Regions from separate parts of the Roseibium sp. M-1 genome, predicted to be linked through region 1. Evidence: riboswitches for the same ligand, from Rfam matches in the RefSeq annotation. Region 1 holds a riboswitch; each other region holds the start of a gene.
The links. A riboswitch is a leader RNA that binds a small molecule or an ion and turns the genes downstream of it on or off. The one in region 1 is predicted to bind cobalamin.

Region 1 (2,191 bases):
AGCCGGAAATGCCGGTATATCCGGCCATCCGGTCGCGCAGTCCGAGGACCAGCATCATCTCAGTCAGATTGACGTCGTTCGATATGGCGGCCGCCGGGACGCTGTCGAAGGTGACATCCCGGTCGCAGCTCTTCACGGTAACCTGCGCAAAGGAGGTCCCGGCATAAAGAACCGCGGCAAGGCCGAGGGCTAACTGTTTCATGGCATTTCTCCAGGATCAAAGATGGAAAGTCAGATGAGGGCGTTCGCTCGCGGCAAGGAGTTCCCTTTGCACGCGCACCCCGTAGGCGTGTTCGATATGGGCCGGCGACAAAACCCTGTCCGGCGCCCCATAGGCAACGCTCCTGCCCTTGTGGAGCAGCAGCAGCCGGTCGCAGACGCCGGCCGCGAGGTTGAGGTCGTGCAGGCTGGCGACCACCGTGATGTCGAGACTGGCGATCAGGGCCACGATCTCCAGTTGATGGCGAATGTCGAGATGGTTGGTCGGCTCGTCCAGGATCAGGAGCTGCGGTTCCTGCGCAAGGGCACGTGCGACCATCACGCGCTGACGTTCGCCACCGGAAAGCGTTCCAAAGGCGCGGGCTGCGTAGGGCAGCAGGTCCATGCGCTCCAGAGCATCCGCAACTATTTCCGCATCCCGTTTGCCGCCCGAGGCAAAGCCGGAACCGTGCGGCCGCCGGCCGAGCACCACGATTTCCCTGACACTGAGGGCGAAATCCGTCGGTTGCTCCTGCAGGACGGCAGCGACCTTGCGGGCAACCGCGCGCGGCGATTGCCGCCAGATATCGGCGCCGTCGAGAAGAACGGCACCGCTCGCCGGACGGTGGAAGCGGTAAAGCAGGCGCAGCAGGGTGGACTTGCCGGCCCCGTTGGCACCGGCAATCCCGAGCACCTGTCCCGGCCCCAGATCGAAGCTCAGAGGATGGAGCACCGGTTCGCTTCTGCCCGGCTTCCAGCTTACCTCCCGCACCGAGAGCGCAGCACCGCTCATGACAGCGCAGCCTTGCCGGCCTCGGTCACGATCACGGCTGCAGGAAAGTGAAAAGGTGGAACCCCGCCCATCTTTTGAGCCTTTTCCTTGCTTCGGCTTCGATCCGTTTCCGCCAACCGCTTGCTTTCGGCAAAATCAACGAGCGCATCGATATCCGCCTGCGGATCAACGTCCCCGAACAGGTAGATTGCCTTGTCCGTTGCCCGGAACGCGGCGATGCAAGGCCGTGAACAACCGGCGAGCCCGGCTGTCCCGGAGATTTCGAACCCATCGCCCACGAAGGGAGACGCCATCGACATGGCTTCCTGAAGACGCCGTAGCAGCCGGTATCCGGGCAGGCACTGCGTCCCTCTGTGCCGGCAACTGGTGCAGACCTCGATCCGGTGCTGGCCGCAGGTCATGGTCTGCCTTCTTCCGGCATGGAATCGGCTCGCTCGACAACCTTCGGCAAAGCCGGTTTTCGGCCCCGTCGCGGATGGGAAGCTCTTCTGAACGAACTGATCGATCCCTCCCCGGTGCGCGAAAGCTCATTCAGCGTCACCACGTTCCCCTCTGTCGTCGAGGCGAACGGGACCTGGCAGCCATTCGGGCGCATGGCCCTGACCACGCGGTCGCAAAGACTGCTTGCCCGTGTGGGAAGCTCATGGAGATCTTGTGAATTGCTTGTCCGTTTCCGGTTCATATCGCCCTCCGCGATTGCGCGGCGTGGCGGAAAACCGAATGTCAGTCTGTGTCAGCAGGTGCCGATAAGCCATGTCACTCGCTCCTCCGGGACACCCCGCCCGGGTTGAAGTTGAAGATGCGATGGCAGGTCTCCTGACTTGCGGGTCGAAGCTCGCCTGATCCTTCCCGGGGTTTCCCCAGTGGCGCTTTCAGGTTCGCTCACCGCTCACAGTTGCGGGGGCAGTCACGGATTTGGCGCTTGTCGGCAAACCGCACCGTGTTCCCTTTTCATCCCGATCCAACGTGTGGAATCGGGAACCATCTCCTTTTGAGTGACTGAAATTGAAGGAGCTGTCAATTGGTCCGGACGGATCGAGCAAGAGGTTTGCCTCAAAATGCTGATTGGCCATTTCCCGGAAGGTACACGGGTGCGGAATGTCTTCGTCTGCAGAATTGCCCGCCAAGTCGTCGGCGCGATTGGGTAGCATCTTTACAACCTGTGGACACCGTCGCAAGTTCCGGCTAATTCAAACGAAT
Region 2 (2,191 bases), 3.1 Mb from region 1:
GAGCGCTCCCTGACATAGGCAATCTTCTCCAGATTGCGGAGCAGGCCGGCCTTGTCGATCAGGTAGTAGGGCGTCTCGATCATGATAATCCGAATCCAGCATTGCCAGCGGCCGCAGCGGCGGCCTCAAGGTCAGTGAAATGGGCGTCAGCCCGGTTTCCCGGCGTTGAGTGACAGGCCGGAGCGTCGATGTCAAACCGCCGGCCGGCCCCTCGAAAGTCTCACCGGGCTCGCCGTCGGCGTGACGGATACCGTCTCGCAGCCGGATTCGGCAAGGAGGACGGGAAAACTTCTCTACACAGCCCCCCGGCCGCAGACACGATCATGCGCATATGGATGCACACACTTAACGCTCTCACCGGGAGAGAATCGGTTTGCCGGAACGGCCGGCCGCCAACAAGGTCCGCAGCCTGCCGGAAATCGACGGAAAGGCTTGCGGGGCAGAGATTTTCCCCGCTCGATTTCCGCGTCAGATACGCTTCATATTGACTTCAGAGCTGTCCCCCATACTGTATCTGGTATTCAGGGTCTGGTGATTCTTTTGAATTGCCGGCTAAGAGGGAAGCCGGTGCGCTTTGCCAAAGGCAAATCCGGCGCTGCCCCCGCAACTGTGAACGGCGAGCCGTCATCCAATGACCACTGGGATATCCCGGGAAGGCGGATGACAGGGCTTCGACCCGTGAGCCAGGAGACCTGCCTTGAATGAACAACGTCAGCGGACGGCGGGTCCGGGCGACGCTTGAAGGCATGTGCCTCCCACATGCTCTCTCGTGCCTCCAGCCGTCCACAATCTGGAAACTTCTTCGGGGTGCAAGAGACATGACCGTCACCGTTTACAGCAAGCCGTCCTGTGTTCAGTGCAACGCCACCTACCGCGCGCTCGACCAGCGCGGCGTCGAATACATCATCATCGATCTCAGCGAAGATGCGGATGCTTTCGAGCACGTCCAGTCCCTTGGCTACAAACAGGTGCCGGTCGTGGAAGTCAGCGGTGATCATTGGGCCGGGTTCCGCCCGGACAAGATCGCGGCTCTGAGCTAGGGCCTTGACCCGGCTCGTCTATTTTTCGAGTGCCTCGGGAAACACGCAACGGTTCATCGAAAAACTCGGAAGCCCGGCGCTCCGCATCCCGCGGAACAAGTCGGAAGCGCTTCCTGTTGTCCACGCGCCCTTCATCCTGATCCTGCCGACCTTTGCGGATGGAGAGGGACGGGGTGCAGTGCACGGCCAGGTGATCCGCTTCCTGAACGATGCGCCGACGCGATCCTTCCTGACAGGTGTCATTGCCTCCGGCAACCGCAACTTCGGGAGCTTTTTTGCCTATGCCGGAGATGTCGTGTCGAAGAAATGCTGCGTCCCGCTGCTCTACCGCTTCGAGCTTGCGGGAACCGAGACCGATCTCTACCGCGTCCAACACGGGATGACAGAATTTTGGAAACGACAGTCCTAGACCGCCCGGCAAGCACGGCGGCAAATCTCGACTATCACGCCCTCAACGCGATGCTGAACCTTTATGACGCGGATGGCAGGATACAGTTTGACGCCGACCGTCAGGCGGCGCGCCAGTATTTCCTCCAGCACGTCAACCAGAACACGGTGTTCTTTCATTCGCTGGAGGAAAAACTCGGTTATCTGGTGCGCGAGGGCTACTACGAGAACGAGGTGCTGGAGCAATACGACGCGGCCTTCGTCAAGGCGATCTTCGAAGCCGCCTATGCCCGCAAGTTCCGTTTTCCGGCCTTCCTCGGTGCCTTCAAGTACTACACCAGCTACACGCTGAAGACCTTCGACGGCAAGCGCTACCTGGAACGGTTTGAGGACCGCGTGGTGATGGTATCGCTGACGCTGGCGGCGGGTGACGAGGATCTCGCCATGCGGCTGATGGACGAGATCATATCCGGCCGGTTCCAGCCGGCGACGCCGACCTTCCTGAACGCCGGCAAGAAGCAGCGCGGCGAGCTGATCTCCTGCTTCCTGCTGCGCCTTGAAGACAACATGGAATCCATCGGCCGCGGTATCAATTCCGCGCTGCAGCTCTCCAAGCGCGGCGGTGGGGTGGCCCTGCTTCTCACCAACATCCGCGAGGCGGGGGCACCGATCAAGGGGATCGAGAACCAGTCCTCCGGTGTCATTCCGGTGATGAAGCTGCTGGAAGACAGCTTCTCCTACGCCAACCAGCTCGGCGCGCGCCA
Region 3 (2,191 bases), 620 kb from region 1:
CGGGCAGTTGCGGCAATACCAACCAGATCGGCTTTGTTCGCCTGTCACTGGATCCGGAAACGGGGGACCCGTCGAGCGTCGGCGGCGTCGACTACGGCAACACGGAGGAATTCCGGCAGTCCCTCCGGGACGAGGTCGACGGCGGTTTTCTGCTGGAAGGCGGCGGCGGTACGTTCGGCTTTGAGGATACCTGGGTGGTTGACGGCGAAGACGGCTTCTATGCCCCCGTTCTCTTCACCCAGACGGGCAACGTCTTCTTTATCGGCGATGCACACGACGGCGGTTATGAATATATCCGCACATTCGGCACAAACACATTTGGATTCGAAGACCTGTCGGCGTCCGAAAACTCCGATTTCGACTACAATGACATGGTTCTGAAGATCAGTTTGTCAGATGACGTGCTCTAACAGTGTTGTCAGTCCGCTTGCAGGGCTGCTGAGGGCAGCTTGAGGCTTTTCAAGACCAGGTTGCCGAAGATATTCCATGCAAATACGCACTCGGTGTACCCTATCGACAAACGCGTAACGTGCGCCTGGAGGACCCAGAGCTTCTACAACTCAATGATTTCTTGGATTTAGAAGAGAGTGGTGATGGCTCCCCAGGCCGGACTCGAACCAGCGACCCAGCGATTAACAGTCGCTTGCTCTACCAACTGAGCTACTGGGGATCACCACGCTCGGGGCCAGCGTGTTGCCGCCCCGTCGATGGAGATGCGTATATCAAAGGCTTGATCCGTTTGCCAAGCCCCTCAAGGCGTTTTTTTCTCCGCTCTGGCGTTTTTTTGGAGCCTATGTGGAAAACCCGATATTTTTCAGACCGATAGAGGTTAGAAACGGCCTGTAAAACGCTGCGTTTCCAGCACTTTGATACATCGAAACAGCTCAACCATCCGCAAAGCTTGCAAGGATGCGGCCGGATAATCAGGTGTTTGCGCGGGATCGGGCGCAGTGTGCTTGCCGAACGAGTGAAAAGAGCGGTGCTTGTGTGCGCCTCAAGATCCGGTTAGGAAGGTCCTGACGGTTCCGGAGAGGGCGTGTGCCCGGTCCGGATGAAACGGGAATCCGGTGCGGAGCTGATTGCTCCAGATCCGGAGCTGCCCCCGCAACTGTGAGCGGTGAGCGGCTGCACGAAAACCACTGGCTTGAAACGAGCCGGGAAGGGGTGCAGACGCGATGAACCGCAAGCCAGGAGACCGGCCGTCGCAGGAACAACCCTTGGGGACCGTCGGGTGGACGGCCGGGAGACGGATTTGACTGATCAACACGGCGCACGGACCGCCCTGGTCCTCGGCGGAGCCCGCTCCGGCAAGAGCCGGTTCGCCGAACGGCTCGTGGAAGAGACCGGTTTTCCGAAACTCTATGTCGCGACCGGCGCCGCCCATGACGCGGAAATGGGCAAGCGCATCGCCTTGCACAGGCAACAGCGTGGCGACACCTGGAAGACAATCGAGGAACAGACCGACCTTGCCGGCATTCTTGCCGCCGAAAGCCGTCCGGACCGGGCCATTCTCGTCGATTGCCTGACGCTCTGGCTCTCCAATCTTCTCTTTGCCAAAAGGGATCTTGCCGAAGAAACCGCGCAGCTCTGCGCGGCGGTGCCCAGGCTTGCCGGTCCTGTTGTTTTCGTCTCCAACGAGGTCGGCATGGGCATCGTGCCGGAGAACCGCCTCTCAAGGTCGTTCCGCGATGCGCAGGGCCGGCTCAATCAGGTTATGGCCGGGGTCTGCTCCAAAGTGGTGTTCGTTGCCGCCGGCCTGCCGATCCTTCTGAAACCCACCTCTCAACCGGATATCAGATTATGACTTCTTCTCAACAGTCGGGCCGGAAAATCCCGGCAACCATCGTCACCGGGTTTCTGGGCGCGGGCAAGACCACGCTGATCCGTAATCTCCTGACCAATGCCAACGGCAAGCGGATCGCGCTGATCGTCAACGAATTCGGCGACATGGGATTCGACGGTTCGCTGGTGAACGGCTGCGCCGATCCGGATTGCGCCGCCGAAGAAGTGGTCGAGCTGACCAACGGCTGCATCTGCTGCACTGTCGCCGACGATTTCCTGCCGACCATGGAAATGTTGCTCGCCCGCGACAACCCGCCGGAGCATATCGTCATCGAAACGTCTGGTCTCGCTTTGCCGCAGCCGCTGGTGCGCGCCTTTTCCTGGCCGAGTGTCAAACCGAAGGTGACCG
Region 4 (2,191 bases), 700 kb from region 1:
TTCACAGAGGCGACATTGGCTTCCGAGGCGTCCGTGATCTCGCGCACGGAAGTGGCCGAAATACCCTTTTCAGCCATCAGTCTTTCCGCATTCAACAACAGGCGCTGGCGTGTCGGTTCCGGCTCCATACTCCCTCCTCGGTTGGTCTGGAGGATGTAGACCGAAAGACGGGAGAGTTCAAACGTTGTTTGAAAAAGAGAGCCTGTTTCCTTTCATGTGTCAGGACGGTCAAAAAGGGGGCTCCAATCCGGTCGTTTATCTAATTTGCAATTTGATCCCAAAAGCCGCCAATCGTTCCGACCGCAATTTGTGAAGCCGTCGCCGTCAGCGATCACTCGGGTGATCGATGAATGTTATGCCGCGATAGTCCTTGCGGAAGCGGCCGAAGTCGCTGAGTGCCGGGACGACCTGTTCCAGAAACAGGCGCCCCACTTTCGTTGAGCCGCCCGGGAAGGCGACGCAGCCGTCGATGGCACCGGCCTTGGCCCAGTCCTTTATCGCGGCGACGGCATCGGTGGGCGTTCCAACAACCAGCCAGTGCGCCGATCCGATGACTTCCGGCCATAGCAGAAGGTCTTCAAGCGCCGTTGCGCGGGAAAATGACAACGTCCGGATCAAGCGCGACGATTGCCTCATAGTTCGGTTCGCTCTGGGTCTGCCCGGTAACAGCAACCGAGCCGTCCTCGGGCCAGTAACCCGGTTCCTTGAGACCATCAGCATCGAGACCGACAAGGGTTTCGACCCCGGCCACCGCGCGGACGAATTCGCCGTTATAAGCATTGAAGGCGACGATCCGGCTGACCGGGTTTTCGAAGGTGACGGTGACATCGGTTTCGTCGGTCACCGAGATTGGATCAGCCAGGGCAGCGCCGGTCACACCGGCCAACACAAAGACGGCCGCAATGGCCAGGCGAACGTGGCGAAGGTCCGGAACCTTAATTCGGCCGGACAGATTTGAAGAAATGGTCGTGAGCAAGTGTCCCGTGCTCCAGTTGCGGCGAAGCAAACGGAGACGGGTATGACCCATGGCCGGCCAGGTAGCCGGGATCGGTACACCTTCGGGTGCAAGTCATGAGACCCTCCTCCAGGACACCCCGCCCGGGTTTGATTGAACAAGCGCCGGCAGGTCTCCTGGCTTGTGGGTCAACACGCTCCCCGGCCTTCCCAGATCCGTTCCGGTCCAGTGGCCAGCTTGAGGGCGCTCTTCGCTTACAGTTGCGGGGACAGCTCCGGGTTTGCGACGTGCTCAAGCCTCCGCCGTGCACCGGATTCCCTTTTCATTCCTTTCGGAAACCGACGGCTCTTTGTGCGGGATTCCTCAAGACTAGTCAACGGCAGCATAAGGAAAACAGGCAGTGCAGACACATGCGGCCGGCCCTGGCGTTACTGGCAGTATTCACAGTAGGGCATTTTGGCGTTTGTCTTCTGAGCGCCCCTCTTTTCGGTGCTACCGGTTCCCCCCGGGTCAAGACGGCAACCCGGCGTGGCATTTAACGAAATATCTCGATGTCGTATCGGCGGGGCCAATTCCCGTTCTTTCACCTTCAGGACGGGAGTGAAAGAGAACCCCCGCAGATAGGCAGACCCTCAGGCCAGCATGCCGAAGAAGCGATCCAGGTCGTTGCGCAGGTCGCGTTCGTCCTCCAGTCCGATGCTCAGCCGCAGGATGATGCTGTTGTTGCGGGGATGCGGGGGCACGCGCGACGCAGCGACGTTCATCGGGGCGACCAGGCTGCGCGTGCTGCCCCAGGACGAGCCGATGGAGAACACTTCCAGCCCGTTCAGTGCGGCGTCGAGTTTCGGTCTGGCCGTCTCCGGGAGGACCACGGAGAAGACGCCACTTGATCCGCTGAAATCGCGTTTCCAGAACACGTGACCCGGGCTGTCCGGCAACGCGGGAAACAGAACTTCGCCAATGCCCCGGCCTGAAAGCTCGGTGGCGAGACCGGTCGCCACGCGGCCCACATGAGACAGACGCAGGGCCATCGTTTCCAGCCCGCGCAGCACAAGCGACACGGCATCCGGTGCGACCCCGATGCCCAGCATCCGCATCGTGTCGCGCAGCCGGCGGCGCAGATCCGGGTCGGCAACGGTGACGGCGCCCATCAGAACATCGGAATGACCTCCCGCGTATTTGGTCAGCGCCTGGGCCGAAAAATCGATGCCGTGTGCGAGCGGTTTGAAGAGCAGC

Region 2: linked by a shared signal. The riboswitch ahead of nrdH (glutaredoxin-like protein NrdH) and the one ahead of ACX3M4_RS00600 (DUF1636 family protein) in region 1 are both predicted to bind cobalamin.
Region 3: linked by a shared signal. The riboswitch ahead of cobU (bifunctional adenosylcobinamide kinase/adenosylcobinamide-phosphate guanylyltransferase) and the one ahead of ACX3M4_RS00600 (DUF1636 family protein) in region 1 are both predicted to bind cobalamin.
Region 4: linked by a shared signal. The riboswitch ahead of ACX3M4_RS27185 (hypothetical protein) and the one ahead of ACX3M4_RS00600 (DUF1636 family protein) in region 1 are both predicted to bind cobalamin.

What each region holds. Positions count from the first base shown of each region.
Region 1 is NZ_CM137257.1:120,498-122,688, reverse strand. It holds gene ACX3M4_RS00610 (ABC transporter substrate-binding protein) at 1-202, opposite strand, end outside; gene ACX3M4_RS00605 (ABC transporter ATP-binding protein) at 218-991, opposite strand; gene ACX3M4_RS00600 (DUF1636 family protein) at 988-1,392, opposite strand; cobalamin riboswitch at 1,781-1,992, opposite strand.
Region 2 is NZ_CM137257.1:3,620,822-3,623,012, reverse strand. It holds gene ACX3M4_RS16335 (carboxynorspermidine decarboxylase) at 1-83, opposite strand, end outside; cobalamin riboswitch at 508-714, shown strand; gene nrdH (glutaredoxin-like protein NrdH) at 819-1,040, shown strand; gene nrdI (class Ib ribonucleoside-diphosphate reductase assembly flavoprotein NrdI) at 1,045-1,449, shown strand; gene nrdE (class 1b ribonucleoside-diphosphate reductase subunit alpha) at 1,431-2,191, shown strand, end outside.
Region 3 is NZ_CM137257.1:742,785-744,975, forward strand. It holds gene ACX3M4_RS03420 (hypothetical protein) at 1-410, shown strand, start outside; tRNA gene ACX3M4_RS03425 (tRNA-Asn) at 595-670, opposite strand; cobalamin riboswitch at 1,006-1,218, shown strand; gene cobU (bifunctional adenosylcobinamide kinase/adenosylcobinamide-phosphate guanylyltransferase) at 1,253-1,804, shown strand; gene cobW (cobalamin biosynthesis protein CobW) at 1,801-2,191, shown strand, end outside.
Region 4 is NZ_CM137257.1:6,041,610-6,043,800, forward strand. It holds gene ACX3M4_RS27175 (TetR family transcriptional regulator) at 1-128, opposite strand, end outside; gene ACX3M4_RS27180 (hypothetical protein) at 325-606, opposite strand; gene ACX3M4_RS27185 (hypothetical protein) at 578-976, opposite strand; cobalamin riboswitch at 1,105-1,313, opposite strand; gene ACX3M4_RS27190 (trans-sulfuration enzyme family protein) at 1,588-2,191, opposite strand, start outside.